Regions from separate parts of the Marinobacter sp. KMM 10035 genome, predicted to be linked through region 2. Evidence: riboswitches for the same ligand, from Rfam matches in the RefSeq annotation. Region 2 holds a riboswitch; the other holds the start of a gene.
The links. A riboswitch is a leader RNA that binds a small molecule or an ion and turns the genes downstream of it on or off. The one in region 2 is predicted to bind cobalamin.

Region 1: it holds a riboswitch for cobalamin, as region 2 does, so the genes downstream of both, AADB16_RS01625 (TonB-dependent receptor) here and AADB16_RS02795 (ribonucleoside-diphosphate reductase subunit alpha) in region 2, are expected to answer to the same signal.

Annotation. Positions count from the first base shown of each region.
Region 1 covers NZ_JBBVMG010000001.1:363,636-379,360, reverse strand. The annotation lists gene AADB16_RS01665 (3'-5' exonuclease) at 1-35, opposite strand, end outside; gene AADB16_RS01660 (putative nucleotidyltransferase substrate binding domain-containing protein) at 28-1,914, opposite strand; gene cobU (bifunctional adenosylcobinamide kinase/adenosylcobinamide-phosphate guanylyltransferase) at 2,042-2,557, shown strand; gene AADB16_RS01650 (histidine phosphatase family protein) at 2,538-3,161, opposite strand; gene cobT (nicotinate-nucleotide--dimethylbenzimidazole phosphoribosyltransferase) at 3,176-4,246, opposite strand; gene cbiB (adenosylcobinamide-phosphate synthase CbiB) at 4,402-5,352, shown strand; gene cobD (threonine-phosphate decarboxylase CobD) at 5,349-6,368, shown strand; gene AADB16_RS01630 (hypothetical protein) at 6,397-7,611, opposite strand; gene AADB16_RS01625 (TonB-dependent receptor) at 7,680-9,650, opposite strand; cobalamin riboswitch at 9,792-10,013, opposite strand; gene AADB16_RS01620 (cobalamin-binding protein) at 10,110-10,979, shown strand; gene AADB16_RS01615 (FecCD family ABC transporter permease) at 11,013-11,972, shown strand; gene AADB16_RS01610 (ABC transporter ATP-binding protein) at 11,972-12,739, shown strand; gene cobO (cob(I)yrinic acid a,c-diamide adenosyltransferase) at 12,766-13,377, shown strand; gene AADB16_RS01600 (cobyric acid synthase) at 13,381-14,850, shown strand; gene bluB (5,6-dimethylbenzimidazole synthase) at 14,847-15,548, shown strand; gene AADB16_RS01590 (hypothetical protein) at 15,552-15,725, opposite strand, start outside.
Region 2 covers NZ_JBBVMG010000001.1:632,104-647,828, reverse strand. The annotation lists gene AADB16_RS02800 (ribonucleotide-diphosphate reductase subunit beta) at 1-396, opposite strand, end outside; gene AADB16_RS02795 (ribonucleoside-diphosphate reductase subunit alpha) at 425-3,193, opposite strand; cobalamin riboswitch at 3,338-3,535, opposite strand; gene AADB16_RS02790 (DUF3047 domain-containing protein) at 3,617-4,354, shown strand; gene AADB16_RS02785 (substrate-binding periplasmic protein) at 4,364-5,173, opposite strand; gene nhaB (sodium/proton antiporter NhaB) at 5,290-6,795, opposite strand; gene AADB16_RS02775 (CobW family GTP-binding protein) at 6,901-7,908, opposite strand; gene AADB16_RS02770 (hypothetical protein) at 8,217-9,506, shown strand; gene AADB16_RS02765 (hypothetical protein) at 9,503-10,621, shown strand; gene AADB16_RS02760 (metal ABC transporter solute-binding protein, Zn/Mn family) at 10,623-11,546, shown strand; gene AADB16_RS02755 (metal ABC transporter permease) at 11,533-12,279, shown strand; gene AADB16_RS02750 (biotin-dependent carboxyltransferase family protein) at 12,248-13,210, opposite strand; gene AADB16_RS02745 (5-oxoprolinase subunit B family protein) at 13,207-13,920, opposite strand; gene AADB16_RS02740 (amidase) at 13,917-15,284, opposite strand; gene AADB16_RS02735 (hypothetical protein) at 15,395-15,725, opposite strand, start outside.

The DNA.
Region 1 (15,725 bases), 270 kb from region 2:
TTAACGGCGTCTGGTAAGGATTGGTTATCAGACATGCCGGGTCGCCTGAGAGTTGTAGCGGAATCTCAGGAACTTCTGGGCATTGCTCACAACCTGGAAGGCGTCTTTGAGATGGCTACGCTCAAATGGCGATAAATCTTCTGGCCGCACATTGTTGTTGGGTTCCTCTCCAGCTTCCAGGGCAAGCGCCTGATGGCGAATACGCACAATAGAAATGAACTCCAGTGCGTCTCGCAGGTTGCTCAGGTCGTCTTCCATAATCAGCTTGGTTTTGCCGATGCTTTTCAATCGTTCGAAGGAGTTCTGCGCCTGTGAGCCGCAAGCCAAGGCGTGAATCCGAATGAGGTCCGACAGTGGAGCTGTGCCCCGGCGTTTCAGGTTGAAGGTTTTTTGATGTTTACCGTCCTCTTCAAGCACAAAGGTGCGGAAGAAGCCCAGAGGAGGTGTTCGGTTGAGCGCATTGCGCGCCATAAGGGTCAGGAACAGTTGGCTGCTGCTGGCTTTCTGGGCGACCAGAGCTTTCAGCTCTTCGGCATATTCCGTGCGGCCATAAATGCCGTCCAGATCGAAAAAGATATTGCTGTTCAGCAGGGCGACTGCCTTGGGGTTTTCAATCCAGTCGGTAAAGTAATCGCGCCAAACCTTCAACGGCTGGCGCCATTTTGGGTTGGTGGCCATTATGTCGCCGGTGCAGTAGGTGTAGCCGCATTCAGCTAACCCGTCAGACACAAATTTTGCCAGTGCGAGGAAGTACTCGTCGTGTTCTTCTGGCACAAAGCTGTTGTCCAGAATCATGGCATTGTCCTGGTCTGTCACCACCAGTTGCTCGTCCCGGGCCATGGAGCCCAGTGCCATGAAGCAGTAGGGGACCGGCGGCGGCCCCAGTTTTTCCTCACCCAACTCCAGCAAGCGCTGAGTGAAGCTTCGGCCGATACCTGCCATAGCACTGCCTATCATGTGTGAATTGGCGTCCTCATTCACCATACGCACAAAGCTGTCGCGGACATCATTACTGATTTTCTTCAGGGCTTTCACATCTTGCTGGTGGAAGATGTTACTTACCAGATACAAGCTGCTCTGACTTTCGTAGCGCACAATGTCTGCAAGGGCGATTACGCCTCGAACCTCATCGCCGTCTATTACCGGCAAGTGATGCACGTTGTTGTGCAGCATGGTGAGCATGGCTTCAAACACATAGCTGCTGGCCCGAATGGTAATCAAACCTGTGGTCATGATATCGCTGACGGGCGTTTCGGAGGGCAGCGCTTCGGTTACCGCCCGCGTGCGCAGATCCCGATCGGTGATGATGCCCACCAACCGCTCCCTGTCGCAGGTGCCACCGCACTCTTCATCCATCAGCAGCAGAGCAGATACACCCTGATCTGTCATGATTCGCGCAGCTTCCTGCAGCCTCACAGTGGTGGGTGCCGAGACGGTTTCTCTGGAAATAAGACGGTTAACGCGGGAGGTCATCAGAGCGTTGGATTTTTCCCGGCGGGAGACGGCTGAACGCAAACGGCTGCGATCTTCTATCTCCACAAAATCTGCAAAATTCTCATCGTTTTCAAACAAATAATGAAAGGTTTCTGCCGTAACGCGATAGAGCAGGCTGTCCTCCAGTGCCCGCGCAGGAAACCTCACCTGGCCACGCATAAGCAGGCCAAACTGGCCAAATATCTCGCCTTCACCTATGCGGTTATACAACTCGCCGGAGCGACGGAAAATTTCCACAGCGCCGCTTCGCACGTAATACATGCGAGTGCTGGTTTGCCCGGTTTCTGTTATCTGGGTTCCTGCCCGCACATAACTGATCTCAATGTTGGCAGTAAGCTCGTTCACCAGCTCCCCAGGCATTTCATCAAATGGGGCATGCTGGATGAGGTGGTTGCGGATATCGATCAGTTCAGCCTGCATGCTGTCTCCCGGATGGAATTGGATAACGTTCAGGCAAAACTATAGCAGAAGCCGCCGGCTGAGCGGTGGAGGTTGGGCCGAAAGGCTATAATGTGGCTTTTGACCTTCGGAGAAACCATCAAACATCATGCATACACTAGTACTTGGCGGCATCCGCTCCGGTAAAACCGCGCTTGCGGAGCAGTTGGCTTCGGGCACAAACAATTCAGTGGTGTACCTGGCAACCGCAACCGCCGGAGACGACGAGATGCGCACGCGCATTCAGCGCCATCAACAGCAGCGCCCGGATAGCTGGGGGCTTGAGGAAGAGCCGCTGGCTCTGGCCCAGGTGCTTGCCCGCCAGGCAAAAGCCACGCAACTGCCCTGTATACTGATTGACTGCATGAGCCTGTGGGTGAGCAACCTGCTGCACGCCGGAGAAAAAACCTTTGCCCGGGAGCGGGAAGCATTTTTAAATCAGGTGAGCCTTTATCCCGGCGAGCTTGTGATAGTCAGCAATGAGGTAGGCTTGGGTACGATCGGGATGGACCCGCTCACCCGGCGTTTTGCGGATGAGCTGGGTTGGCTGAATCAGGCGTTGGCCGCTGTGAGCGACAAAGTGGTGATGAGTATCGCCGGACTGCCTACGGTGCTGAAGCCTTGAGTGACCCGTGGGCTACAAGGCTTTGGAAAGCCCCGTGAGCTGATGTGTCCACCTGTATTCTGCTACGGCAGGCATAGGGCGTGGCCACACTGGAGAAGGAATGCTCCAGGGGGATGTTCATAACATCCGCAATAACCATCCTGATCACCCCACCATGGCAAACGATCAGGACCTTTTGGCCTGCAAGCTTCTCCCGCCAATGGTGCCAGCTTTCAGTAACGCGGCGATTGAAGTCCTTGGCTGTTTCACCGCCGGGAGGCGTGTAGGCAACCGGGTTCGCCCAGAACTGGCTGAGCCTCTCGCCATCGTTGGCCATCACCTCATCGGCTGTGCGCCCTTCCCATTCCCCGAAGTTAATCTCCCGCAAACGTTCGTCCTTATGCAGGGGGATTCCGCGGTTATCTGCGAGTTTCTGCGCAAAGCGAACGCAGCGCAGCATGGGGGAGGTAACTATGGCATCCCAGTGCTCACTTTCAGTCACTGCGCTTCGCATCTGCTGCCACCCCGCCTCGCTTAGCGGGTCGTCTTTGCTGCCGCGATACATGGGGCCGCCTTCCGGCTCGCCGTGGCGAATCAGGTCAAACACGGATGTGCTATCAGCCATGGTGCCTGCCCTCTTTATTGCGGATCTTTATTGCTAACGCCAGCGTCTTCAAAGCTGGCCATTTTGTTGTGAAGCTCACAGGCCATTCTCAATAGCGGAATGGCGACAGCTGCCCCGCTGCCTTCACCGAGCCGCATGCCAAGATCCAGCAAGGGTTCAGCACCCAATGCGGCAAGAATAGCTTCGTGGCCAGGCTCAGCGGAGCGGTGAGCAAATAGCAGCCAAGGGCGGATGCCTGGCTGCTGGCTCACCGCAAGCAACGCTGCGACAGAGGCAATATACCCATCGACCAACACCGGAATGGATCGCGCTGCGCAGCCGGCAAAGGCGCCTGCCAGAGCGGCTATTTCAAAGCCACCAAAGGCCTTGAGTACGGCAATGGCATCCTCGCCATCGTCATCGTTATCGTGGCGCTGAATGGCCAGGATGATGATTTCCGCTTTGTGGCGCACGCCCGCCATGTCCAGGCCGGTGCCAGGACCAGTGAGTTTCATGGGGTTTTTGCTCATGAGCGAACTGGCAAGAGCCGTGGCGGAGGTGGTGTTACCTATCCCCATTTCGCCGCCAATGAATAACTGGCTGCCCTTGTCTGCAGCACGCTGGGCTGCGGCATCGCCGTGGCTCAACGCGGCGCATAGCTGCTCAGTCGTCATGGCATCGGCTTCTGAAAAATTACGGGTGCAGGGGGCGATGTGAGCATCAACCACACCGGGTAAGTTGGGCTCAACATCCGCTACCGTGCCCAGGTTAACAACTTCCAGTTCCGCACCCAGGGATTTGGCCAACACGCTTATAGCAGCGCCGCCATTGGCGAAATTGGCAATCATTTGAGCCGTAACCTCCTGGGGATAGGCTGAAACGCCCTCTTCACAAATACCGTGATCACCCACAAAAACGCTGATCTGAACACGATCAACTGCTGGCGTAACAGTGCCCTGCAGCCCGGCTAGCTGAACAGCCACGTTTTCGAGCCGACCCAGTGAGCCGGCGGGCTTGGTCAGAACGCTTTGACGCTGGGCGGCTCGTTCAAAAAACTGTGCGTCGGGTTGTTGGGGAGGGGTAGTCCAACTGCTGGGAAACGACATTTCACATACCTTCAGACATCAATAGACCGTAACGTCAGATGCTATTACGGCGATCAGGGCTTGGGTTCAATAGAGTTTGGAGCGGGATCATACTCCGACTGGGTGTAATGAGGTAGGCTTGACGGTTTCATCGACTGACCGGCTTGGAATCACCAGTGCTTTTATTCACTCCTTTAATTGTTTTTGTGCTCGCCCTCGCCCTTGATCAGCTGTTCGGTGAGCCGCGTCGCTTGCATCCGGTGGTCGGCTTCGGGCATTTGGCAAACGCCGTTGAAAAGCGATTTAACACCGCACCGACTAATTCCCGGCTGAGTCTGTTGGCTGGTCTGTTTTCCGTATTTTTGCTCACAGCACCGTTTTTGGGCTTAGCGATCTGGGTGTCTGTCACTCTCGATGGGTGGCTGTTGATGTTGATTCAATCGATCGTCCTTTGGCTCGCCATGTCTCTTCGCGGATTGGCTGAGCATGGCAGAGCGGTGGCTGAGCCATTGCAGGCCGGCGATCTTGAGACAGCTCGTGAGCAAGTCAGTCGTATTGTCAGCCGTAAGGCGAGTGCGCTGGACGAAAAAGGTGTGGCTGCAGCGGCAACTGAGTCCATGCTGGAGAATGGAGCCGATGCGGTGTTTGCCAGTTTGTTCTGGTTCCTGGCTGCAGGCATTCCGGGTGTTGTGCTGCACCGAATGGTGAATACCCTGGATGCCATGTGGGGCTATCGCAACCCACGGTTTCTATATTTTGGCCGAGTGGCCGCACGGCTGGATGACCTTATGGGCTGGGTGCCCGCTCGGCTGACAGCCCTTACCTACATGCTGCTGGGCAATCGCAAGCTGGCATGGTGGTGCTGGAGACATCAGGCGCCACAATGGGATAGCCCCAATGCCGGCCCTGTGATGGCGGCGGGTGCCGGCGCACTGAATGTTCGGCTTGGTGGGCCCTCACCCTATCCTTCCGGCGTTAAACATCGCCCGGTGCTGGGTGGCACCCAGAATGCGAGCTCCGCCAGTGTGGACGCTGCGATCACATTGGTACGGCGGGGAGTCTGGCTCTGGCTTGGCGCGCTTCTGGTGACCACAGTGTTTTGGTTTTTGGCGGTGCATTCATCATGATGCTGGAACATGGTGGGCGTTTAAACAAAGCGGCAGAACGCTGCGGAATCCCCCGTTCGGAATGGCTTGATTTGTCTACTGGCATTAACCCCAATGGCTGGCCAGTGCCTGAAATACCGGCAGAGCTTTGGCAAAGGCTGCCCGAAGCCGATGATGGGCTTGAAGAAGTTATTCGCAAGTGGTCAGGAGCGCCCGCGGAGGCGGCCTGTGTGCCTGTGCCGGGCAGCCAGGCAGCGATCATGGCGCTGCCGAAATTACGCAAACCCTGCCGTGTGGGTATACCTGTGCCGGGTTATCGAGAGCATGGGCAAAGCTGGCGGCAGGCAGGCCATACAATTGTGCCTATAGCACCTGAGCAAACAGACGGTGGAGCGACAGGCTGTGATGACCGTTGGCTGGACCGGCTGGATGTGCTGGTGTGGATTAACCCCAATAACCCCACCGGTGAAATCGTCCCGCCCTCGACGCTCCTGCGCTGGCATCAGCAGCTGCAGAAGCGCGGTGGTTGGCTCGTTGTCGATGAGGCGTTTATGGATGCTACGCCGGCATTCAGTTTGGCATTCCGTGCCGGTTTGCCAGGTTTGATTATTCTGCGTTCGCTGGGAAAGTTTTTTGGATTGGCGGGGGTGCGTGCAGGGGCGGTGCTAGCGGATCCTGTTGTTGCTGGGGCTTTAAGAAGTGCGCTCGGCCCTTGGGTGCTTGGTGGGCCTGCTCGTTATGTGATGGCTCGGGCGCTGGAGGATCATGACTGGCAGCAGAATGCCTTGCACCGTTTGCGCGGTGACTCTGACAAGTTGAGAGGGTTGCTCCAAGACAGTGTGTTTCCGGTTTTCGGCGGTAGCCCTCTGTTTCAGACCGTAAGGGTCGGCCAAGCGAGCGCTTTGGCGGAAATCTTTGCCCGTAGCGGCGTGCTGGTTCGCTGTTTTACCCAGCCAGAAATGCTGAGATTTGGACTGCCCGGCAGCAGTGGCGAGTGGAAGCGCTTGGCTGAGGTGATAAAGGCAGCGGCGCAATAATCCACCGCTGCCTTTAGTTTTACTTCGCTTATGGTGTGCCTGCTACTTCCGTGTCTTTGCCTGTTTCGATGAATGCAACTGCAATGGGCAGTAGCTGTGTTTCTACAAAATCGACCTGTTGATCGGTGGACGTATCAAAGATGCGAACACCTTGAGCACTGGTGTTGGCATCCCCTATCCAGAGAGTACCTTCGGGGCTTAGGTCGATAGTTCTGAAATCACCGCCTGTTAGACCAGCAACATCCGTGAGACTGTTGGCGCCTGCCAATGGGTTGAAGCGTTGCAGGGAAATGTCCTGCCAGCCTGTGTAGTTAAGAACGTAAGCCTGTGTTGGACTCACAAATACGGCGTTGTTGATCTGTGTGGTAATCTCAGCGTCAGTAATTAAAGGGCTGACGGTATAGGTGTCAGGGTCAATGATGTCCAGACCTGTGCCAGCAAATGGGGAGCTGAACCCGCCTCGATTAACTACCACCAAGCCAAGTCCCTCAACATGTTCAATGCGTGTTGGGTTGCGACCCAGCAAGGCAATGCCCTCAAGCCCTTCTGCATTCCCTGAGTCAGTATCGATTTCCTTGTCGGTTGTTGTGTCGAAGACCGCGACATAGCTTGTGTTTGTCGGCTTATAGTCGCTACCCAAACGCTCAAGAGTAATAAAGAGCTTGCTTCCAACAATCACCCCAGAGGACATGTTTGGTGCTCCGGTTGTGTTTTGGGGTATGTAAGCGGACAAATCCAGTTCACCCGTATAGAACTCTGACTCATTGGCGGCTGACGGGTTTACGATCCATGCGGTGCTTGCGCCATAGCGGAGGAGATACGCTTTTTGCTCACTAACAAAGACCAGCTGATAAGGATTTGATGAGCCGGTAGCGCCTTTTGCCAGTGTGGAGTAGTCCCACGTAGCGATGGCCGGATCTTTGATATTGACCTTCTTGATGGTATCAATGAAGAATTTACCAATCAGGTAGTAGTTTTCACCGTAGGCATTCACTGTAATATCAGACGGCCCCGGAAAATAACCACCGTTAGCCGATATATCGTCTTTGCCCAGTTCAGCCAACTCGACTTCGCCAGACAGGTAATCACTCGACGCAGTCGCGATTGCGGCAACGTACTTTGTATTTTCATCGATCTCGATGCTGCCACTGTTGCTTGAGCTTCCGCCACAGGCAGTAAGTGTGGCAGACAGGGCGAGCACGAAGGGTAGAGCGAATCTACGGAAGTGCAGTTCAGTTTTCATGATGGGTTCCTTGGTTCCTGTTTATATAAGGTCTTTCTTTTTGGTTTGCGTAATTAGATATTCGCCGATCAAAAAATGTGCTTCACATTCACAAACCAACTCCTTCCCGGACCGGGAAAGCGGCTGAAATCCTGATAGGTTTCGTTTGTTATATTTTGAAGTTCCAGAGTGACTTCGCTCTCGCCACGGTTGGGCCAGACTTTTGTCCAGCTTATGGAAGCGTTTATCAGAGTACGGGGGTCGGCCATGAGCCTGTTGGCGGCGTCATAATAGAGCTTGTCGTCATAGTTGTAGGAAACGTCAAAGCGGAAAGGCCGGATATGCCAGCGGCTGCCGGCGACGAATGACTCATGGTAGATGCCGGGAAGTCGTTGCTCGAAGCGATCACTGACGCTGTCATCAGTGTTTTCAGACTCCTGAAGTGTTGCGTTGCCGTACAGCTCCCACCAGTGATAGATGCGCCACAATGCATCTATTTCTGCGCCGTATATTTCTGCGGATAAATTGGTGTAACGGCCAACGCCGCGGGCGTCGTAGATCGCGGCAACAGCAGGGTCAAGTTCACGATAGAACCCTGTTAATTCGGCGTGCCCCCAGCCCCGGTCTGTGCGCAGAGTTATTTCGTAGTTCTTTGACTCTTCGGCTTCAAGATCGGGGTTGCCGACGAATAACCCCTGCTGACCATAGAGCTCCTGCAGAGTTGGAATACGAACTTGTCTGGATAACGCCCCAGAAACTTCCCAGTTGACGGCAAAGTAATGGCTCAACCCCAGTTGCCAGCTGTTGTAGCGATTTGTACTGGAGGTTTGCGTGACGGTGCCATTGCCGAGTGATTCATCGGAATGGTCGTCAATGCGGTACTGTCGCAGAGATACCTGCGAACGCCAGCGGCTGTTTGAGCTGAGCCATTGGTGGGAAAGCGCGCTGGCGATTTGCAGGCGTTCCCTTTCGTCAGGCAGATCCGAGCTGAGCTTGTCGTTCTGTCGGTAGTCGTATTTTGCGACATCGATAGCGGCGGAAAGCGTGTGGTTGCCCAACAACCAAGTGACGGTATTGGTCATTCCAAGCTGTTTTGTGCGGGTATAGACGTCGGTTGTGCCCAGCCCGACCAGCCCTGTTTTGTTGTTGTAACGCTCGTTGGCATCCGACCATATCACTCGGTGGCTGGAGTGAACCTGGCCATCCATCCAGCCTTTTTGCTGATAGTGCAATTGGGTGCGTAGGGTGTCGTTGGCTAAAAACGCTTTGTTATTTTGCCAGTTCTGAATGCTTGGAACGCCCTGCTCGTTATCGTTGTACTGAATCAGCGCGTCCAGCGTGCTGGTGTTATTGATCTCCCAACCCAGCTTAGTGCTGACAGCATCCTGATCGTAGTCTGCATTCCGGCGTTTTGTCGTGGCGCCATCGTTCGGATTGAACCATTCGCGGCTGTTGGGGTACTCAAAATCGTTGTTACTGCTCTGCCGATCCAGCGATACCCAATAATAAAAATCTTCGTGGCCACCACTGTTGAACAGGCCCATCTTGTAGGTATCAAAAGAACCTGCGCCCAAGTTAATGCGGGTGGAATCTTCAATATCTTTGCCCAGGGTTTCCATAACCACCACGCCACCAATACCAGCCTGGGCAAACTGCGCGGGTGCGCCACCAGGGTAAATCTGAATTCGGCTGATGTCGTGAAGCCCTAGCTTGCCCATATCCACCCCGCCCGTTACGGGATCGTTGAGCAGCATGCCGTCAACCACAACCTGAACCTGGCGAGCGGTGGAACCTCTGATGGAGACGGAGGAATAACTACCCAAGCCGCCACTTTGGCGAATCTGAACGCCCGTCTGATTGCTGAGCACGTCGGCCAGATTGGCGGTGCGGTTTTCATATTCCGAACGGGGGATTACCCGTACCGGGCCGGTTGCCTTGGAGGGATCGATGGTTGTTGCTGCGTTGGCGGGTGAGCTTTCAACAATGATAAACGGCGCAGCGTCGTCCGCGTTTGCGGCAGCCAGGGGGAAAAGAAATAGCAGGCAGAAAAAACGACGCATTAGAGCAGTTAACCATGGCCAAATGAGCTATAAACCACAGCTAAAGAAAACCGCTTCAGCTGCGAGAACAGCTATCATCAGGAGGTTTAACGCCAACACGAGCAGGCAAAAACTCCGCGGTACCAGCCCTCCGCCAGTACTCACTGATAGCCGGTAGCAGGCCGGTCTCCGGGCTTGCGGCTGGCGATGTCGCCAGAGTAGGATGCGCTCGCGCCAGCCAGAAGGCTGGAGCTGATCCTGCTCATTGCCACTTACCGTTGCGGGGGCAGCGTCGGACTTTAACCGAACTTCCCAGTTTCACCCTGCGCTCAATAATACGATAACGTATATTGCGCCACGGGCACCTGCTACGGATAGAACTTGGCGCATAGTCTAGGGTTCCGTTTTATGTCAGTCAATTAATGTTATTTGTGGCGCCGGATCCGTCATTTTGGCAGCAGACCAAGGAATGAGCTTTCAATGATATTTCGTGCTTTTTTTCTGTTTTTCGCGCTAGTTGGCGGTGCGTTTGCAGACGTTTGTGCAACGGATGATGCCGGTCAACCCCTGTGTCTGGCGGCGCCTGCACAGCGAATTGCTACTTTGTCGCCGGGCGCAACCGAGCTTACGTTCGCAGCCGGGGCGGGCGATAAGGTAATCGCGGGTGTTAATTACAGTGATTATCCTCCCGCTGCACTCAAGCTCCCGCGGGTTGGCAATCATACGCGGATAGATCTGGAAGCCCTTGTGGCGCTTAAGCCGGATTTGGTGATCACTTGGGTAACAGGAAATCCCCCGGCCCAGATTGAGCTTTTGGAGGCGTTGGGTATTCCCCAGTTCGCCATAGAGCCTCGAACTTTTGAAGGTGTTTCCAGTGTTCTCGAGAGGCTTTCTACTCTTGCGGGTACAGAGCAGGCTGGGTTTGCGGAAGCGGAACGTTTCAGAAAGGGCATTGCGGATATTGCTGACGAGTATCGCAACGCGGAGCCGATACCGGTTTTTTATCAGGTGTGGGAGCAGCCGCTGATGACCATCAATAATGATCATTTGATTGGTAAGGTTCTGCAGTTGTGTGGTGGCGTTAATGTGTTTGGCGATATGCCACGTTTAGTGCCAAGAATAAGTGCGGAAGTTGTCTTGAAGGCCAACCCTCATGCCATTCTCACGGGGAGTGTAGATGGCGAAGCCGATGAACAGCTGGATCGCTGGATGGAGTATTCCGAGTTGAGTGCGGTGGTTCGGGATAACCTTATTTTTGTTCCCGCCTCCCCTATTTCCCGGCCCACGCCCAGGCTACTCGAGGCCAGCAAGCTGATTTGTGAAAAGTTGGACGTTGCTCGTGGGCATTGATGGCGTGGGTGAGCACCTGTGGGAGGGTGGCCAGTGACCCGCTCACTTCTGGGTCTTGGCGTGATGGCACTGGCAGCCATGATGCTGGCTTTGGCTATGGGCAGTGTGACCGTTCCACTGCTTGATCTTTGGCAGGTTATTCAGGGCGACGGCAGCGCATTGCATCGTACGCTTGTTTGGGAATTACGGCTGCCGCGAGCGATTGCGGCGTTTGCGACGGGGGGGCTGTTGGCTGTGGCCGGCGCACTGATGCAGGTATTGCTGCGCAACCCACTTGCTGATCCATACATTCTGGGGCTGTCGGGTGGTGCCGCAGTAGGGGCATTGCTGGCGATGCTTGCCGGGATGGGAACGCTGCTAATCTCGGGCTCGGCTTTTGCTGGTGCCATGCTGGCAACCATGCTGGTGTTTGGTCTTGCCCATGGAACCGGTAGTTGGACACCTTCCCGCCTACTGCTCACTGGCGTTGTGGTCGCTTCCGGTTGGGGGGCTGTGATCACACTCATGTTGGCAATCACGCCCTCGCACAAACTGCCCGGTATGCTGTACTGGCTGATGGGGGATGTTTCCTATGCTCGTACACCCTGGCCGGCATTTGTGGTGCTGGTTGTATCCATAATGTTGATTATGCCACTTGCCCGGAACCTCAACGTGCTGGCGCGGGGGCCTATGCAGGCAGCCGCGCTGGGTGTGTCTGTGCGGCCGCTGGAATGGGTGGTGTATCTACTTGCCAGCCTGCTGACTGCAACGGCCGTGACGACCGCAGGGAGTATTGGTTTTGTAGGATTAATCGTGCCTCACATGCTCCGGCTGGTGTTGGGGAATGACCAGCGCACTATCTTGCCTGCCAGCGCTCTGGCCGGCGGGACGTTGCTGGTGCTGGCAGACACTCTGGCGCGTACGGTGATTGCGCCCGAACAGTTGCCGGTTGGCGTGATAACCGCATTGCTGGGTGTGCCCATGTTTCTCTATCTGTTGCACCGGAGTCGCTGATGAGCACGCTGAGAGCCCGCGAACTGATCATCAACATACCGGGGCGCGCTGACGGCTTTGCTCTGAATATGAATGTTGAGCCGGGCCAGATCTGGGGTGTGCTAGGCCCTAACGGTGCTGGCAAAACCACATTACTGCATACCCTTGCGGGTTTGCTTCCTGCTCGCAGCGGGCAGGTGGTGCTGAATGACTCACCTTTAAAAGAGCTCAAGCGCCGGGATATTGCACGGCATCTGGGCCTGGTGTTCCAGGAGCGTCAGGACACGTTTCCGGCAACGGTGATGGAAACAGCCCTGATTGGCCGCCATCCCTGGCTGTCACCCTGGGAAAGTGAGCAAGGCGAGGATCAGGCTCTTGCGGAACAGGCTCTGACGGCACTGGATGTCGATGGCTTGTCTGAACGCTTGCTCAACACCCTGTCTGGCGGAGAACGCCAGCGCGTTGCCATTGCCACCTTGATGACCCAAAACCCGGACATCTGGTTGCTGGATGAGCCCACCAACCATCTGGATCTGCACCACCAGGTAAAGGTGATGAATCTGCTTCGCAACCAGGCAGAGTCCGGAAAAGCTGTGTTTATGTGCTTGCACGATCTCAACATGGCGGCGCGCTGGTGTAGCCATGTTCTGTTGCTGTACACCAATGGCGATGCGTGCTGGGGGGCGACAGACAGCATGTTGGTGCCGGAAGCACTGGAACGTTTATACAACCAGCGCCTTATCGCCTTGGAAAAAGATGGTTTGTCGGTATTTGTGCCGGCTCAATAAACTAACGTTGATGTGAGGCAATCGCCATGAAAGAACGCGCAAAAGACCCCGAACGCCACGCCAAACGCATGGCAGCCAAACAAAAAATCATGCACGAACGCATAGCCAACGCCCAGAAAGAACAGGGCATATTGCTGGTATTGACCGGCCCGGGCAAAGGTAAGAGCAGCTCTGGTTTTGGCATGGTGGCTCGTTCTTTAGGCCACGGCATGAAAGTCGGCATTGTGCAGTTCATTAAAGGTGCGTTCAGTACCGGTGAAGAAGCCTTCTTCCGGGATTTGCCTAATGTGGACTACCACGTTATGGGGCAGGGCTACACGTGGGAAACTCAGAACAGGGAGCAGGATGTTGCAGCGGCCAATGCCGCGTGGGACATCGTTGCAGGCATGTTGAACGACGACAGCTACGATCTGATTTTGCTGGATGAACTCAATATCGCATTGAAATACGACTATATCGATCTCGACCGTGTTCTGGACGATCTACAAGCACGGCCAGAGATGCAGCACGTGGTGGTCACTGGCAGAAGCGCCCCGAAAGAGTTGATTGATATCGCAGATACAGTGACTGAAATGGGCGTAGTGAAGCACGCTTTTGAGGATCAGGGCATCAAGGCCCAGAAGGGTGTCGAGCTTTAAAATATGACCACTCTGATGATCCAGGGCACCACGTCCGACGCTGGTAAAACCACGGTTGTCGCCGCCCTGTGTCGCTGGCTCGCCCGCCAGGGTGTATCAGTCGCACCGTTCAAACCCCAGAACATGGCTTTGAACAGCGCGGTGACGGTGGATGGCGGTGAAATTGGCCGCTCCACTGCTTTGCAAGCGCTGGCTTGTGGCCTTGAGCCCCACAGCGACATGAACCCGGTATTGCTGAAGCCCCAAAGTGATTGTGGTGCCCAGGTTATTCTGCGCGGGCAGGTTCATGGGAACATGGATGCGCTGGATTATCACGCCTATAAAGCCGAAGCCATGAAGGCGGTGATGGCCGCCTGGCGTTCACTCAGCGAACGTTACGATGTGATCATTGCGGAAGGCGCCGGCAGCCCGGCGGAAGTTAACCTGCGCGCTAACGACATCGCCAACATGGGCTTTGCGGAAGCAGCGGATTGCTCGGTGCTATTGGTTGGGGATATCGATCGGGGCGGGGTTTTTGCTCAGCTTGTTGGCACGCTGGAGCTGATTTCTGCCAGTGAACAGCAGCGCATAAAAGGGTTTATCATCAATCGCTTTCGGGGCGATATTGCGCTGTTGGAACCGGGGCTCGACTGGCTCGAAACCCGCACGAGCAAACCGGTGTTCGGCGTACTGCCGTACCTTCACGGGCTGGTGGTGGATTCCGAAGACAGTGTCAGCACTGAAGGAAGTAGCGAAGCTGGTGCGCTGAACGTGGTGGTGCCGGTAGTACCACGCATCAGCAACCACAACGACTTTGATCCGTTGCGGCTGCATCCGGGGGTAAACCTCATCTTTGTCGGCCCGGACCAACCCATACCTCCAGCTGATTTGATCATCCTGCCGGGCAGTAAAAGCACCCGTCACGACATGCAGTGGCTTATACATCAAGGTTGGCCGGAAGCACTGCGCAAACACCTGCGCTACGGCGGCAAGGTGCTGGGAATTTGTGGCGGCTTTCAGATGCTGGGGCAGTGGGTCGAAGATCCTGATGGCCTTGAGGGCGAAGTTGGCCACACAGAAGGCTTGGGCCTGCTGGAAATGAATACGCGAATGGTACCCGGTAAGCAGCTGAAACAAGTGTCCGGCACCCTGGCGTGCAGCGTAGCCGGGGCGACCACAAGCGTGACCATGCAGGGTTATGAAATGCACAACGGCGTGTCCGAAGGCCCAGCACTCGCTCGCCCTTTTGCGGAACTGGAAGGCCAGCCCGACGGCGCCGTTAGTCATGATGACCAAATAGCCGGCACCTATGTGCATGGCTTGTTCGATGCGCCCGAAGCATGCGATGCCATCTTGGCGTGGGCAGGGCTGAATCAGGCAGCTGCGCAAGCGGTGGATTACCAGAGCCACCGGTTACAGCAGTTGGATCGCTTGGCTGACCAGGTGGAGGCGTGTTTGGATACCGATCGGCTAAGGAGCCTGCTGCAGCTATGAGCAACCACAATGACCCGTTCACCAAAGCCCAGCGAGAAGGGCTGTACCGGGCTATTTTTGAACGCCGTGATGTGCGCTCACAGTTTTTGCCCGACCGCATATCGGACGATGTCTTAGCCCGAATCCTGAAGGCTGCCCATCACGCGCCGTCGGTAGGCTTTATGCAGCCGTGGGACTTCATTGTGATCGACAGTTTGTCGGTGCGAGAGCGGGTTCTTGCCAGCTTCAATGAAGAGAACGCCAAAGCCGCTGATAACTATACCGGTGAGCGCAAGGAAGCCTATCGTAGCTTAAAGCTTCAAGGCATTATCGAAAGCCCAATCAACCTGTGTATCACCTGTGACCGTTCCCGGGGTGGCCCTCATGTTTTGGGCCGAAACTCTATCATGGAGATGGATCTGTTCAGCACCTGTCTTGCGGTACAAAACCTCTGGCTGGCGGCGCGGGCGGAAGGCATTGGTGTGGGTTGGGTCAGTATTTTGGACCAGGATCGATTGTCGGATATTCTACAATTGCCGGAGCAGGTCTACCCCTTGGCGTATCTTTGCCTGGGCTATGTCAGTGAGTTTCTGGATCAACCAGAACTGCAGGCGAAGGGCTGGCGATCACGTCTTCCGCTGGAAGAGCTCGTGCACGGAAATGGCTGGGGAAAGTCGTTAGATCAGACTGGCCTGACTGAGCAATTAAAGAAAGTCTGAACGTCAGACTGTGATTGGCGCCAACGCCTTTACCAACACCTGTAACTCGCGGGTGATAGCAACTAGCTCTTTCAACAGCTGTGGATTCACATCCATGTGCCCTTCGTATTCTGCCAGGTTTCGGGCCGCATGGCATTTATCCAGTACCCGCCATTTTGCATTCGGCAAACCGACCGT
Region 2 (15,725 bases):
GGTGTGCAGGGCCTCTTCGTACACCTGGCGCGCCTGGTAAATTTGCAGTTCCGGCGCGGTCATTTTTTCCATCACGGCCAGGCCGATGTTGCGCATGGCCAGTATGTCTGAGGTGGTCAGGTAGGCCACCACGTTTTCGAACACGTGCTTTTCTGCCGGGTTCAGGCGGTGGTGGTAGTCGTGAACGTCTTGCGCCATGTTTACGTCCAGCGGGGTCCAGTGGTTTTTGTTGGCGTTCATGAAGAACTCCCAAGCCCAGGGGTACTTGAAGGGGGCCAACTGGTTTACGTCGGTTTCGCCGTTGATCACGCGTTTGTCGTCTACGTTCACCGGGGCCACGCTGCTGTCTGCAGCGGGCTGGCTTTTTGGTTTGGTTTCGTCGTCCCAATTCAACATGGTTGTGCCTCTCTGAAAAAGTAAGTGGTTACTGACAGGCTTCGCAGTCGGGTTCGTCGATGCTGCACACTTGGGGCTGTGGTGCTGCTACCGGGGCGGCACTTTCGTTCACGCCAGTAGCACCCAAAGAACGCAGGTAGTAGGTGGTTTTCAGGCCACGTTCCCACGCCAGCTGGTACAGTTCGTCCAGTTTTTTACCGCTGGGTTCGGCCATGTACAGGTTTAGGCTCTGTGCCTGATCCAGCCACTTCTGGCGGCGAGAGGCGGCTTCCACCAACCAACGGGCGTCGATTTCAAACGCGGTGGCGTAGCGGGATTTCAGTTCGGTGGGTATGCGTTCAATTTGCTGCACGCTGCCGTCGTAGTATTTGAGGTCGTTCACCATCACGTTGTCCCACAGGCCGACCGCCTTGAGGTCGCGCACCAGTGAGGGGTTCACTACGGTGAATTCGCCGGAGAGGTTCGATTTCACGAACAGGTTCTGGTACGCCGGCTCGATGGATTGCGACACGCCCACGATGTTGGAAATGGTAGCGGTGGGTGCAATGGCCATTACGTTGCTGTTGCGCATGCCGTGCTTGGCGATGAGTTCGCGCACCGGCGCCCAGTCCAGGCGGCTGTCGGTGTTTACGTTGATATCGCCTTCCCGACGGGCGTTTTTCAGCAGTTCGATGGAGTCGATGGGCAGAATGCCCTGGCTCCACAACGAACCTTCGTAGGTTTCATAAGCGCCCCGCTCGGCCGCCAGCTGGGCGGATGCGCGAATGGCAAAGTAGCTCAACTGTTCCATGGCCACGTCGGCAAATTCCACCGCTTGCGGGCTGGTATACGGCAGGCCCAGAGCATAAAGCGCATCCTGAAAGCCCATCAGGCCAAGGCCCACCGGGCGGTGTTTCAGGTTGGAGTTACGCGCTTGCGGCACGGCGTAGAAGTTGATGTCGATCACGTTGTCGAGCATGCGCACGGCGGTGTTTACGGTGCGCTCAAGGCGCTGTACATCCAGCTCACCGTTGCTGATGTGAGCGGCCAGGTTTACCGAGCCCAGGTTACACACGGCGATTTCATCAGCACTGGTGTTCAGGGTGATTTCGGTACACAAGTTAGAGCTGTGCACCACGCCCTTATGCTGCTGTGGCGAGCGCAGGTTGCAGGGGTCTTTGAAGGTGATCCACGGGTGGCCGGTTTCAAACAGCACGGTCAGCATTTTGCGCCACAGCTGTTTGGCCGGGATGGTTTTGAAGAGCTCGATTTTGCCTTCGGCAGCCAGCGCTTCGTAATGCTCGTAACGCTCGCGGAACGCGTTGCCGTATAGGTCGTGCAGGTCGGGCACGTCGCTGGGGCTGAACAGGGTCCAGTCGCGGTCTTGGCGCATGCGCTCGATCAGCAAATCCGGCACCCAGTTTGCGGTGTTCATGTCGTGGGTGCGGCGGCGTTCGTCACCGGTGTTTTTGCGCAGTTCGAGAAACTCTTCAATATCCAGGTGCCAGCTTTCAAGATAGGCACACACGGCGCCTTTGCGCTTGCCGCCCTGGTTTACCGCTACAGCGGTGTCGTTCACAACTTTCAAAAACGGTACTACGCCCTGGCTTTGGCCGTTGGTGCCTTTGATGCGGGAGCCCAGTGAGCGCACCGGTGTCCAGTCGTTGCCTAGGCCGCCAGCCCATTTGGAAAGCATGGCGTTGTCGCGAATGGCGCCGTAGATGTCTTCCAGATCATCGCCTACGGTGGTGAGGTAGCAAGACGACAGCTGGGAGTGGCGGGTGCCGCTGTTGAACAGTGTGGGCGTGGAAGACATATAGTCGAAGGACGACAACAGGTTATAGAACTCTATGGCGCGGCTGTTGGGGTCGTCTTCACGCAGCGCCAGACCCATGGCCACACGCATGAAGAATACCTGCGGCAGTTCCAGGCGGTCTTCTTTCCAGTGCAAGAAGTAGCGGTCGTAGAGGGTTTGCAGGCCGAGGAAGCCAAACTTCTGGTCGCGCTCGGGTTTGATCGCAGCACCCAGCCGTTCAAGATCGAATGCGGCCATGGCTTCATCCAGCAACTCGTAACGAATGCCGGCGTGAATGAAAGCGCTCAAGGCCTGTGGATAAACTTCAGAAAGACTCAGGCTGGTATCGAGGTTGAGTGCGGTGACGCTTTCAAGGCGCAGTTGTTCCAGAAGTAAGCGGGCGGTGACGGCGCTGTAGTCTGGCTCGCGCTCGATGCGGCCACGGGCGGTCATGATTAAGGCGCTCAGTACTTCGGCTTCGTCGATGCCGTTGTAGAGGTTGCGAATGGCTTCTTCCACCAGGGATTCGCCTTCGATACCTTCCAGCCCAAGCGCGGCCTTATCGACCTGTTGCTTCATCAGGCCCAAGTCCAGCGGTGCGGTGCGGCCATTGGCCTGTTTTACAGTAAGGGTTGGGTGGGCTTCCACCGGCTCGTGCAGGGCGCGTTCGCGGGCGTGTTCTTCGCGGTAGAGCACGTAGGCGCGGGCGACTTTCTGCTCTTCTGCACGCATCAGGGCCAGTTCTACCTGGTCTTGTATGTCTTCGATATGCACCCGTCCGCCGGCTTTCAGGCGGCGGCTGATGGCCTGCACAACTTGCTCGGTTACCCTGTGAACAGCGTCGTTTATACGGGCAGAGCCTGCGGCTTGGTCGCCTTCAACGGCAAGAAAGGCCTTGGTAACGGCTACGCTGATTTTGGATGGGGTAAAGCTGACCAGATTGCCGTTGCGCTTGATGACTTGCAGGGCTTCTGTGGCGGATGGCGATGAGGGCCGAGGCTCGGTGAGAGCGGTCGCAGACATGCGGTTTTCTCCTGAATACGCGTTAATTCCATAACCTTCGCGTACGCAGGACGAACACTGGCATCAGCACAGAATGCGCCGAATAGTGCCTTGCTCGTTGCTGCTCACCTTGTAGGGCCAAATGCAGGCGCCTGAGTCGCGAAGGTGCAGTGTGTATTCCCTGGCTTGTCTTCGGACTCAGGGGCATGAACCTGTTGGCTCTGCCTTGCGTGGCGACTTCCCGGCCTAAGCCAGTGTCTTTGTGCCACGCTCGTTCCCCAATACCGCTGCGCGTCAGTTCCGGATTCTCACCGGATTCCCGAATACCATATTTGGTATTCAACCAAGGATGCAGGCACTATATACGGTAAAATTTGGAGAGACAAGGCACCTTTCTCCAATCTGCCGGTCTATCACGAACACACAGAAAAGTGGGAAGGCTTCATGTTTATCTCTAAACGCGCACGTACCTGTCTGGTTTTTGCAGTGCTCAGCCTGGCTTCTCCTCACCTGTTGGCACAGGAAGCCCTACTTACCCCTTTCTCGAAGATGACATCGCTCGCTGATGGCTGGGAGCCGTTGGAATTTCCCAAGATAAATCAGCTTTCCCACTACGAACTTGTTCAACACGGTGGCTCCCAGGTAGTTATGGCACAAACCTCCGGGGGTGCCTCAGGCCTGATTGCCCGGCTGAATATAGAACCAGAAGATGCACCCATTCTGAACTGGCGCTGGAAGGTATCGAATGTGTTTGCCAAGGGTGATGCCCGGAAAAAATCCGGTGATGACTACCCTGCCCGGATCTACGTCGCCTTCGAGTTCGAGCCCGAGAAAGCAGGTTTTTTCGAGCGGGCCAAGCGCAAAACAGTGGAAGTGTTGTTTGGTGAGGAACTTCCGGGCAATGCACTGAACTACATCTGGGCAAACACCCTGCCGAAAGGCGAATTCATAGCCAACCCCTATACTGACAAAACCATGATGATTGCCGTTACCTCTGGCAGCGGGAATGCCGGTGAGTGGGTGACCATAGAGCGAGATATTGTGGCGGACTATCGCAAAGCCTTCGGGGAGAACCCACCACCCATTCGGGGCATCGCGATCATGTCGGATTCAGACAATACCGGTGAGCAGGCAAGTGCCTGGTATGGCGATATCTCTCTAACCAAGGCGAAACAGGATTAGAAATTCAGGCTAAAGATGCTCTTTAGGAAACCCGGGGATAACAAAGCCTGCCTTGAACGCTCGCACGGGCGGCGTCTCACCCCGGCTGACCAATCTGAGGTAGGCATCGTCAAGATCTTCCCGGAGCACTGCTGCGCGGGGATTCGCCAGTGAATACAGCCAGGCCGAGTAGCGCGACCTTACTTCCGAACCACGAATTTTGCTGTCTGATGGGCGAGTCAACATGTCGCCCACCGTTTCGCGGTAATCCAGTACGTAATCACCACGTTTGAGTTTCAGCATCTCGAGCGCAGCTCGGCTGTTGGGGGCTTCGGTAAGTCGAATACGGCCTGACTTTTCAAGCCAGGACAGCAAGCCACCATAAGTGTACCCCCCGATCACAATGACCGTTTTCCCTTCCAGTTGATCAAAGTGGGTCAGTGGTTCTGAATCTTCCAGATGCCAGGCATTGAGCCGTGTTGGATAAACATTTACCCAACTCTCAAGCACCTCGTACTTGAGAGTTGGCACACCGGAAAGGCCGGGAAACAGGTCAACCGCGCCGCTTTTCAGGTACAAATAAACCCGGCTTACAGGCAGGTAAATGAACTCGGCTTCGTAACCGGCTTCCTCGACAACTTTTCTAGTCAGATCAACAAAAAAACCCGCCGGTTCGCCCTGTTCATTCCGGTATTCAGCGGGGGGGAATTCGGTGTACGCAATGCGCACTTTGTTCCCGGCAATATCAGCCAAGACAGGCCCTGCGAGGGTAACTGTCGCCAAAACTGCGACCACCATTACGATTCGGGCTGCCAAGCCCCGGAACTTTGCCGGGGCCAAATGTCGATTCCAGAGTCTGCGCATAGTACCGATACGTTGGTTGTGCCGACATATTGAAGGTATGCGGACTTTTCAAACTACCTGAGATGAGATTAGCAGTGCCCTGTGAAATGGCATCAAATATGATAAATGACCATATACAGACCAACACCACCCATCACGACAGTATAGGGGAACGCCATTACGACCATTCGTCCATATGATAGACGAACCAGGGGCGCAATGGCAGAAGTCAGCAGGAACAGGAAGGCTGCCTGGCCATTCGGCGTTGCCACGCTTGGAAGGTTGGTGCCTGTGTTAATGGCCACAGCAAGGCTTTGGAAATGCTCATAACTGATACTGCCAGCATCCAGTGCCTGCTTGATTTCACTGATGTACACCGTGGCCACAAACACGTTGTCGCTGATCATCGAAAGCAAGCCGTTGGCGATAAAGAACATGCCTGGCTGCTGGCCCTCCGGAAGTGACAGCACGTAGTCGATCACGGGCTTGAACAGATGCTGCTCGTGAATCACCGCCACCACCGCAAAGAACACAACCAATAGCGACGTAAACGGAAGCGACTCCTGAAAGGCTTTTCCTATCTGGTGCTCGCTGGTTACACCGGTAAACGAGGTAATCAGTATGATAACGAGCAACCCGATCAGGCCCACTTCCGCCAAGTGCAAGGCCAGGCCAACCACCAGAATCACCGCCGCTGCCGCCTGCACCCAAAGCGCGGCCTCATCTGCCTTGGTGCGCTTGGCACGTTCCTCATCCGCAAACTCTTCCAACACCCGCCGTACCGGTTTGGGAAGCCGGCCGCCGTAGCCAAACCAACGCATTTTCTCAAGCACCCAGCAGGTTACCAACCCCGCTATCAGCACGGGCACGCTAACCGGCGCCATGTGCAGGAAAAATCCGATGAAGTCCCAGCCCACTACTTTAGCGATCAACAGGTTCTGGGGCTCACCCACCATGGTTGCAACGCCACCCAGTGCGGTACCAATGGCGCCGTGCATCAACAGGCTGCGCAGAAACGCCCGAAAGTTTTGCAGATCGTTTCGGTGCAGTTCGATGACTTCGTCATCACTGTCGGAATTGTGGTCGCTGCTCTGGTAGCCCTTGCCCGAGGCAACTTTATGATAAACCGAGTAAAAGCCGACAGTAACGCTGATAATAACCGCCGTGACTGTGAGGGCATCCAGAAACGCTGAAAGCACTGCGGCAGACATGCAGAACATGAGCGAGAGCGCGGACTTGGATCGCACCCCAACGAGTATCTGGGTGAATGCGACCAACAGCAGGTCTTGCATAAAATAGATGCCTGCCACCATAAACATCAACAGCAGAATAACCGGGAAATTGGTCAGCACTTCCAGATACACCGCATCCGCCGTGGTAAGGCCGATCAATAATGCCTCTATTGCCAGCAAACCGCCGGGCAATAACGGGTAACACTTCAACGCCATGGCAAGAGTGAAAATAAACTCTGCTATAAGCAACCAGCCCGCTGTAACCGGCCCCAAAAGATACATAACGATCGGGTTAACGATCAAAAACAACAGAATAATCTGCTTGTACCAGACAGGAGCTTTACCAAGAAAGTTACTGGAGAACGCGGAAAAAACGGTCGTGGGCATTGCGGGGTTCTTTTATGTTAGCGGTCGACAACAGTATATGGCGCCATGCCTTTATCTTCCTTGACATTCCTGCGCCCGTTAATGCTGCAAAGATACAGGATAGCCCTATCCTTTAGTACTGGCAGATGTCCGTACTACCAAGGCACTGCGAAGTTCGTGATCCAGATCATTTTGCTCCAGCGCGCGGCTGATAATTTCAACCCGAGACTCATCAGCGGGCTCCGTTTCCAGCAGTGTCAGTACGCCCTCAACGGCATTGAACATCCACCAGCCTCTGTTGGTATGCACCACTCCCTTGAAACGCTCAAACTCCCCATTACTGGCCAGGCTTTGCAGCGCGATCGGATCAAACACCCAATCTTTGTGAACACGCCAACCCATACTGGTAAAACCATCGCCCTTGTTGAAGTATGACTGCCAGGGTTCATCCTCCAGTGAGGGTTTCTCCGCCAGGGGTTTACCATGGTGATGGTGGTGGCTTTCAGGAAAATGCGCGGGTAGTCGATCGGAATCCCCTGCTAGCCATTCGAGGGGAAGCTGCCCGCCACTGATCTGTCCGATGCGCCGCTTTGCCGGTTGCCAGTCGCTCGCCCAGGCGTCGAACCGCGCTAACTGCTCATCCGTGCACAGGTCTGCTTTGCTCGCCACCAACAGATCCGCCACTGCAACCTGGTCGTGGAATTGCTGACTGGCAAGCACACGCTCGTCTTCCAGCCGGCGCGGGTCGACTAGGCAAACAGACGTCGAAAGGTGTACCACATCCTTGTAAAACTCTCCGGTCAGCGTTTTGATCACCTGTGCCGGGTGGCCCAGCCCGGTTGGTTCAACAAACAACCGGTCAGGGCGCGCGAAGCTGATCAAACTGTTGAGCCCTATCTGCATAGGCAACCCGGAAACGCAGCACATACAGCCACCAGGTACTTCTTTCACCGCCACGCCCTGGTTCGACAGAAAGGCCCCGTCGATACCGACCTCTCCAAATTCATTCACCAGCACCGCCCAGCGCTCGCCTTCCGGCTTCTGCTTCAGCAGGTTGAGGATTGCCGTGGTTTTGCCAGCACCGAGAAAGCCAAGTACCAGGTGCGTGGGAATGGGTTTCGAGTTGTTTGTCATGGGTTAGTGATTCTCTTCTTTAAATCAATTTATGTGTGCAAGCCTGGAAGTAACTGTCACGGAGCCTTGATCATCCGCCCGTTGGACGGCGTATGTTTCGGTGGCTCATTCTATATCTCCCTGTTGCGTTCGACATCCAGGTCTGTGCGCTGCTTTACAATGAATATGTTATAACATAACATTTCGCGCTTTCCGACAAAACGTCTTTCAAGAATCAACAAACCCGTGGCTCCCCAAGCTCAGTGCCGGGGTTTGATTGGCTTTCCTGACCCCAAGATTGCAATGTTATAACATCAAAAGGAGATTATATGTTTTACCCTTCCCTCCCCTTCTCGTCTGCTCTTCGGCCCTTGGCTGCTTCGGTGATGTTGGCCTCAGCCACACTGCTGTCTGCTTGCGGTGGAAGTGGAAACAGTTCGGATGAAGCTCATCATCACACGAAAATAGAGACCGACGGGCGTCTCGCCCTGTTTGATTCCGATGCATCGGCGCTGAAGTTCCTGAGCTTGGACGATGGCCAAATGCTGACCTCAATAACGATGAACGGTGAACCCCCGAGCCTCTACCCATCGCCCGATCGTCGGCACGCGGTTGCTATTCAGCGAGGAGACGATCGGGTGTCATTCTTTGATAGTGGGCTTTACACCGAAGATCACGGCAATCATATGCACGATTATGCTGAAACGCCGAGCATGCTGTCCCTTACGCTGAATGACCACAAACCGACACACTACACGGCCGGCGAGTCCCACGGTGTCGTGTTCTTTGACGGCGGGACCGCTGCCCGCTCAAAAGTGACCGCTTTCTCTGACGCGACTTTGGGGAACGGAGCGACTCTCGCCAGCCTTGACCTGGAGAACAACATGCACGGCGTTGCCAAGGTGATAGGCGGGCATTTGTTCGTGACTTACCGGGACAGTGGAATCACGGACACCACGCTCCCTGCAGCGGTCGAGCGATACCACCTTGATGGCACCCAATTCACACACGAGCACCGATACGATGAGGCTTGCCCGAAACTCCACGGTGCCGCTGCGAATGCACACAGCCTCGGGTTTGGTTGCAGCGATGGCGTCTTGGTTATCGACCTCCATGGCGCCGGCTATCCCGCTACCAAATTGGCCAATCCTGAAAACCTTGAAGTGGGAGCTCGCATCGGCACACTCGTTGCCAACCACGACGTGGAAGAACTCATCGGCATTGCTGGAAACCGCCTGTTCATTATCGATCCTGAATCAACAACCCCTTATCGCGAACTGAAGATCGGCGAGGGCGTGGGCCTGCTAAAACAAGGCTTCACCACGCACGGTGAGGTGTTCTATGTGCTCGGTAATGACGGCGGCTTGCGCCTGTTTGATCCCGCCGATAACTGGGCGCTGCTTAACACCCTTCCGCTAATGGATGCACCCTTAGAAGGCGATACGGTCGCCACAGCTGTTTCCGCTGCCCAGGAACGCCTGTTCGTGGTGCACAACCAAACTCTTATTGAGGTGGATACGGCAGCGGGCAAGATCGTTCGGTCCGTCGATCTCGGCTTCAAGGCGTCCTCTATTGTTTGGCTAGGTCTGGCAGGCGATGACCATGAGGAGCATTTATGATTCGTCGCATTTATTCTTCTACCGTCCTTACGCTGACACTGCTTGCAACCGGAGCCGTGGCAAAGGAGCTGAACCCTGACGTGAGTCTTACGCTGGATGGCTATTACAAGCAAAATGACAGCGCTCTGTCCCACCGCGAGCAAGGCTTCGGCCTGGGGCATACGGAACTCTCGCTATCTTCCCCCATCGATGATCTGTTCTCAGGGAGACTCACGGCCGTTTTCGAGGAGCATGACGGTCAGAGTGAGGTTTTGGTTGAAGAGGCGTATCTGCAGACCAACGGCCTTCCCGCAGGGTTGAGTGTTCGTGCGGGTCGTTTCCTCTCCCAAGTAGGCTACCTCAATGGCCGGCACATGCACGAAGACGACTTTGTGGAGCGCCCCGCCGCTTACCGCGCGCTGCTGGGAAGCCACTACTATGATACCGGCCTGCGCCTGAACGCCCTTCTCCCCACGCCGTTTTACTGGCAAATCGGCGCTGAGGCATTCAGCGGCGACCAGCTTTCGGAAGGCGACGAGGATATAGGCGTCTATACCGTGAATACCCGAGTCGGTGGGGACGTGTCTGTTTCCCAAAGCTGGCAGGCTGGGCTGTCTTATCTGCACAACCACCAGACCGGTGCTGAGGTCGACGCAGGGGAACATAACCACGATCATGGTCATGATGCCGGTCACGACCACAGTCATGGCGCCTCGTACAGCGGTAAAAATCTCTACATAGCCGATGCCGTTTGGAAATGGTCACCCAATGGCAACACCCGTGAGCAGCAAGTTACGCTCAGCGCAGAATACCTCTATGCCGATGATCTGAACGAGTTCGCGACCTCCGATGACTATCACGAAGGCTGGTACATATCCGGTGTTCACCAATTCGCCCCACAGTGGTCTGCGGGTGCCCGGTATGGCGAAGTGAACCTGCGCGAAGCCCACGGCGACCACTTCCACAGCCAAAGCCTGAAAGAAACCGATGTCATGCTGGCGTGGTCGCGCTCGCACTTTTCGACGGTCCGGCTCCAATATACGCATCAGTCGGCAACCGGCTTCAGCAAGGCGGATAACACCGTTGCGGTGCAGTACGTGATGTCGCTTGGGGCACACGGGGCGCATGGGTACTGATATGCGCGACTCACGAAGCTTCATTCTCGTTTTTCTGTTGGGACTGGTTTCTCTGCCGGCCCGGGCAGATTTTCATGTGTTTGCCTGTGAGCCCGAGTGGACAGCCCTGGCCCGAGCGTTCATGCCAGACGCTCACTTCACAACGGCCACAAGCTATCTGCAGGATCCTCATTACATAGAAGCGAGGCCAAGCCTGATAGCAGCTATGGGCCAGGCAGATATTGCAGTGTGCACGGGGGCGTCTTTGGAGGCCGGCTGGTTGCCAATGCTGATTCAACGGGCAGGTAACCCAAAGGTTCAGCCGGGTCGGCCAGGTCTTTTTTTTGCCGCAGATCATGCCCAGCTGCATGCCCCCCATGATCACGTAGATCGCAGCATGGGGGACGTACACCCTGAAGGAAACCCTCATGTGCACCTGTCGCCGGTTGAACTACCGAAGATCGCAGAAGCACTGGCCAAGCGCTTGGGTGAACTGAGGCCGGAACGCTCGGCGGATATATTTTCCCGCTATATAAAGTGGCGCGTGGATTGGAACCAGCACCGTGCTAAATGGCGAGAAAGTGCAGAAGCCTTACAGGGGCAATCCGTTGTCATCCAGCACACCAGCTTCAACTATCTGTTGAGATGGCTGGGCGTGGCAACCACCTTAGACCTGGAACCGAAGCCCGGATTACCTCCAAGCGCCAGCCATTTGAGTCAGTTGCTAACCGATCCGCAGCTGCCCAAGGCCGCTGCGATTCTGATCGCCAGCCACCAGGCACGAAAGCCTGCTGAATGGTTGACGCAGCGAACGGGAAAGCCGGTTCTTGTGCTACCCGGAACCGTGACCAACGATGGCCATACAGACACGCTGACCGGGCTGATTTCTACGATCGTGAGCAGTCTTGAAGCAAGCGTAACAAAGGTTCCCAATGGCGGGCTTTGAGTGGATGCTTCTGCCAATATTGGGCAGTGCTCTACTCTGCCTGCTGTTGGTGCCGCTAGGGTATCAAGTGATTGCGCGGGGGGTGATCTTCGCCGATCTTGCGATTGCCCAATGGGCCGCCCTAGGCACTCTGGCGGGGTTGTATCTCCTACCAAACCACACGCTTGCCGGTGCGCCGGTGAGCAGCCTTATGTTTGCCCTGCTCGCAGCCATTGCCGTTCACCTGATCTTCAGGTTTCTCAGCAACGCGAAGGAGGCGTGGATTGGCATCCTGTATGTGCTGGGTGCCAGCCTGGCGATACTTCTGGTGAGTGACGATCCTCATGGTGCCCAGGCTCTGCAACGAGCGGCCGCAGGCGATCTGTTATGGGCGAGCTGGGAGCTTGTGATGGCAACAGCGGTGCTGGCCGCGTTTGTCTGGCTGCTCGGTTGGTGGCTGCCAGAATGGCTTTCCGGTGTAGCCTTCATGCCGGTATTTGCGATCGCAGTCACCTACTCGGTGTCGTTAGCCGGCATTTACGTTGTGTTCGCGACTCTGATTATCACGCCGTTGATCGTGGGTTCTATCCAGGGCAAATCGCCATTGGCCGCCGCCTTTTGTGCGGTTGCCGGACACCTGGCGGCCATCGTTTGTTCCGTGATTTTCGATGTGCCAGTGGGGCCCGCAATCGTTATAGCCACAGTGTTTACAGCGCTGCTTTTTAGCTGTGCCCCGATTGAAAAAAAGCCCTGAACGCTCTGTACTCCCTAAGCGCAGCCTCGTGCCCACTGGCAACCAGCCGCACGCGTTGCTTCGGTAAGCACTGGGCCAGCCGGGAGGCTGACAGCGGCGATAGCGAACCTAATCGGGGGTAACCGCCAATGGTCTGGCGATCGTTCAGCAGCACGATAGGCTGGCCATCCGGCGGCACCTGCACGCCACCCAGGTTAATTCCCTCAGACACCAAGCTACGAATGTTGCAGTGCAGCTTGGGGCCGATCAGGCGAACGCCCATGCGATCGGCACGATCATCCATCTGCCACCAGGTGTTGAACGCGTCGAACAGACTGCGGCCGGTGAAATTAGCAATTTGCGCCCCCGGCAGTAAATCCAGCACAACAGGCTGGCTGAAATCAGGTTGGGCCTCCTTAGGTGCCTGCATCGCGCCTTGGCCACAATTCTTTCCGCCAGCGTGAACAGATAACAGATCCCCTTCCGCCAGCTTGCAGCCCTTTCCGCTAAACCCACCCAGCTCTTCCCGGACGACGCTTGCAACACTGCCCAGAACCGGCTCTGCGACAAAACCGCCACAAACCGCCAGATAAGCACGTAGCCCACTCATCGGCCTGGCAAAAGCCAGAACCTCGCCTTCTTTCCAGCGAACCCGCTGCCACAAAGGAACAGGCCCATTGTTGAGGGTTGCCCCCAGATCGGCACCGGCAATAGCGATGTCCAGGTCTCTTTCGGTCACTAGCTGCAAGCCGCCGAAGGTTATTTCCAGATTGGCGGTACCCCAGGGGTTGCCAGTCAGGTGATTGGCCCAGGCCCAGGAGTATGGATCGGCCGGGCCGCCCTGAGTTACCCCCAGATGGCGCACCCCAAACCTACCGCTGTCTTGCAGCAGGGCTAGAGGGCCGGCGCGCAGCACCCGTATGCTTGGCTGCGGCTTCTCCCGGTGGCTCACGATTCCAGTTCCACAGGTGTGCTGTTCCCACCTTCACGCTCAAAGGTTTCGCGGCTGACGGAAACAAAGCGCACCTGATCGCCAACCCGCAGAAGGCTGAACCCTTCACGCTGCCGATCGAACAACCGGGCACTGGTACGCCCCAGCAAGTTCCAGCCTCCGGGAGTTTCTGTGGGGTAAGCTGCAGTTTGTCGGCCCGCCAGCGCCACGCTGCCGGCCGGCACTCGCTTGCGGGGCGTATCAAGCCGTGGGCATTCAAGGCGAGGGTCGGTTAATCCTTTGAAAGCAAAGCCCGGTGCAAAACCCAGAGCAAACACCCGATAAGTGCGCTGGCTGTGGACTTCGATCACATCGGTAGCCGCCATGCCGGTGTGATCCGCCACCCTTGGCAAGTCCGGGCCTACGCTGATGTCGTACCAGGTGGGAAGTTCGTGTACCTGCCCGTCTTCAACGCCGCTATCCGGCTCAAGATCCACCAATACCTGGCACAGCATGGCCCGGGCCTCTGAAGACGATAAAATAATCGGATCAAACACAACGAGAAGCGTGGTGTAGGAAGGCACCAGATCAATCAGTGCGTCACCAAAGGCTTGCTCGCACCTTTTCGACAATGCAGACAGCCAAGGCAAGTTGCCCTCGTCGATCGTTTCAAACAACCGGACAATCCAGCCGTCCAGCCCGGCGGATTCGAGCACTGGTTTCTGGCTCACTGCTTCAGAACCTGTTCCATCGCTTGTGCGACACCGAGCACAGTGCTGTCTGAGCCATGCCGGCCTACCAACATCAGGCCGCTGGGCAGATCCCCGGGTTGGTGGTTCGGCAGTGTGATAGCACACAAGTCGAGAAGGTTCGCGACCGTGGGGTTGCGCAGTACAAGCAGGTTCAGGCGCAGGTATTCCGCGTCACTCTCTAGCTCCGTAAGCAGGGGTGGCTCAATTACCACGGTGGGTGCAAGAAGCCCGTCATAGGCACTGAGCCATTGGTCTGCCTGCTTTTTCAGAGCCACCCGGCGCTGCAGCAGATCAAGATAATCCGCAGCACTGATGCCCGAGCCCCGCAGCATGCGTTCCCGCACTCGCGGGTCGTATTCGTCTCCACGCTGCTGTAGCCAGTGCCGGTGAACGTGATAGCTTTCGGCTGCTGCAAGTCCGCCATTCAGCATAAGATCTGGCAACGCATCCAGCACAGGAATCTGTGCTTCCACAATCTGGGCACCGCTTTCGCGCAACTTGCGGAGGCTACCGGCAAAGGCAGCGGCAACAGCCGGTGAGACGTCATCCAGCATGTAGTTAGCAGGCACGACGAATCGACGACCACGAAGATCAACCGAGTTGTTCTTTTGCCAAGACTCACCTGCCATAACGGCATCCAGGCGCGCGCAGCACTCAACTGTACGGGCAATGGGGCCTATGGAATCCAGGCTTTGGGACAAGGGGAATACGCCATCGCGAGGTATGCGTTTTTGGGTAGGTTTGAAGCCCACCAAACCACAAAAAGCCGCAGGTATGCGCACCGACCCGCCGGTATCGCTGCCGATGGCGGCAGCGGCCATACCAAAGGCAACCGCCGCTGCGGCTCCGGAGGATGAGCCACCAGATATGCGGCTCGGTGCCAGTGGATTGGCGGGGGTGCCGTAGTGTGGATTCAGCCCAAGCCCGGAGTAAGCGAACTCGGTCATGTTGGTGTGGCCGGTGATGACTGCTCCAGCCCGGCGCAGGCGCGAGACAATCAACGCATCGCTTTGTGCCTGCTGGCTCCACCATTTTGAGCCCGAGTGGGTTACCTCACCGGCAACGTCGAACAGCACTTTTAATGCAATGGGCAGCCCGGCAAGCTCTCCCAAAGGCACCCTGCCCTGTTGCAGTGTATCAATAGCGGCGGCTTCAGCTCTGGCAGTGCGATCAAAGCGGGCTGTGTACACCTGATTGGCAGGGTCATCGAACTGATCGATATTGCTGAGGCAGGCTTCAAGAAGTTGGCTGGCAGTGAATTTGTTCTGCTGCAATGCGGCCAGCAGAGATGACAAGCTTGCCTCTGTGAGTTCTATGGGGGGCTGGCCGGGCTGCTGTTTCATGTCGCTCCTTTCACACTCGTCCTTGCAATACTCTAGCTCATCCGGTGCATTTCGGGTAACAGCGCCCTTCATCAGGTTTCACATCACGTAGGTTGTTAACCAGCCTACTTCTAATCACCTTTTCTTAGTGTCCAATAAGGATCGACAAAATCCCCACCAGAGTGCTCCAAGTCTTCCTCGTACTCGCTCAAATCAACGTAGTCGCCATAACATTCAATTATCTGCGCCAGTAACTCCCTGTTAAGGCCAAAGCAGTAGACAACCTTTGCAGCGAGTTCCGGATCAGGCGATGCGGCATTGAGGTACTCGTGCACCCAATGGCTTGCGGCCTTCCTGGCACCCAGCGATGGAAGCTCATAGGTGTGCCACTGCTTATCACAGAGCACATGCATTTTCTCTATCGTGTCCTGTGTATGCCGGCCGGCGCCTTCGTTTATCAAA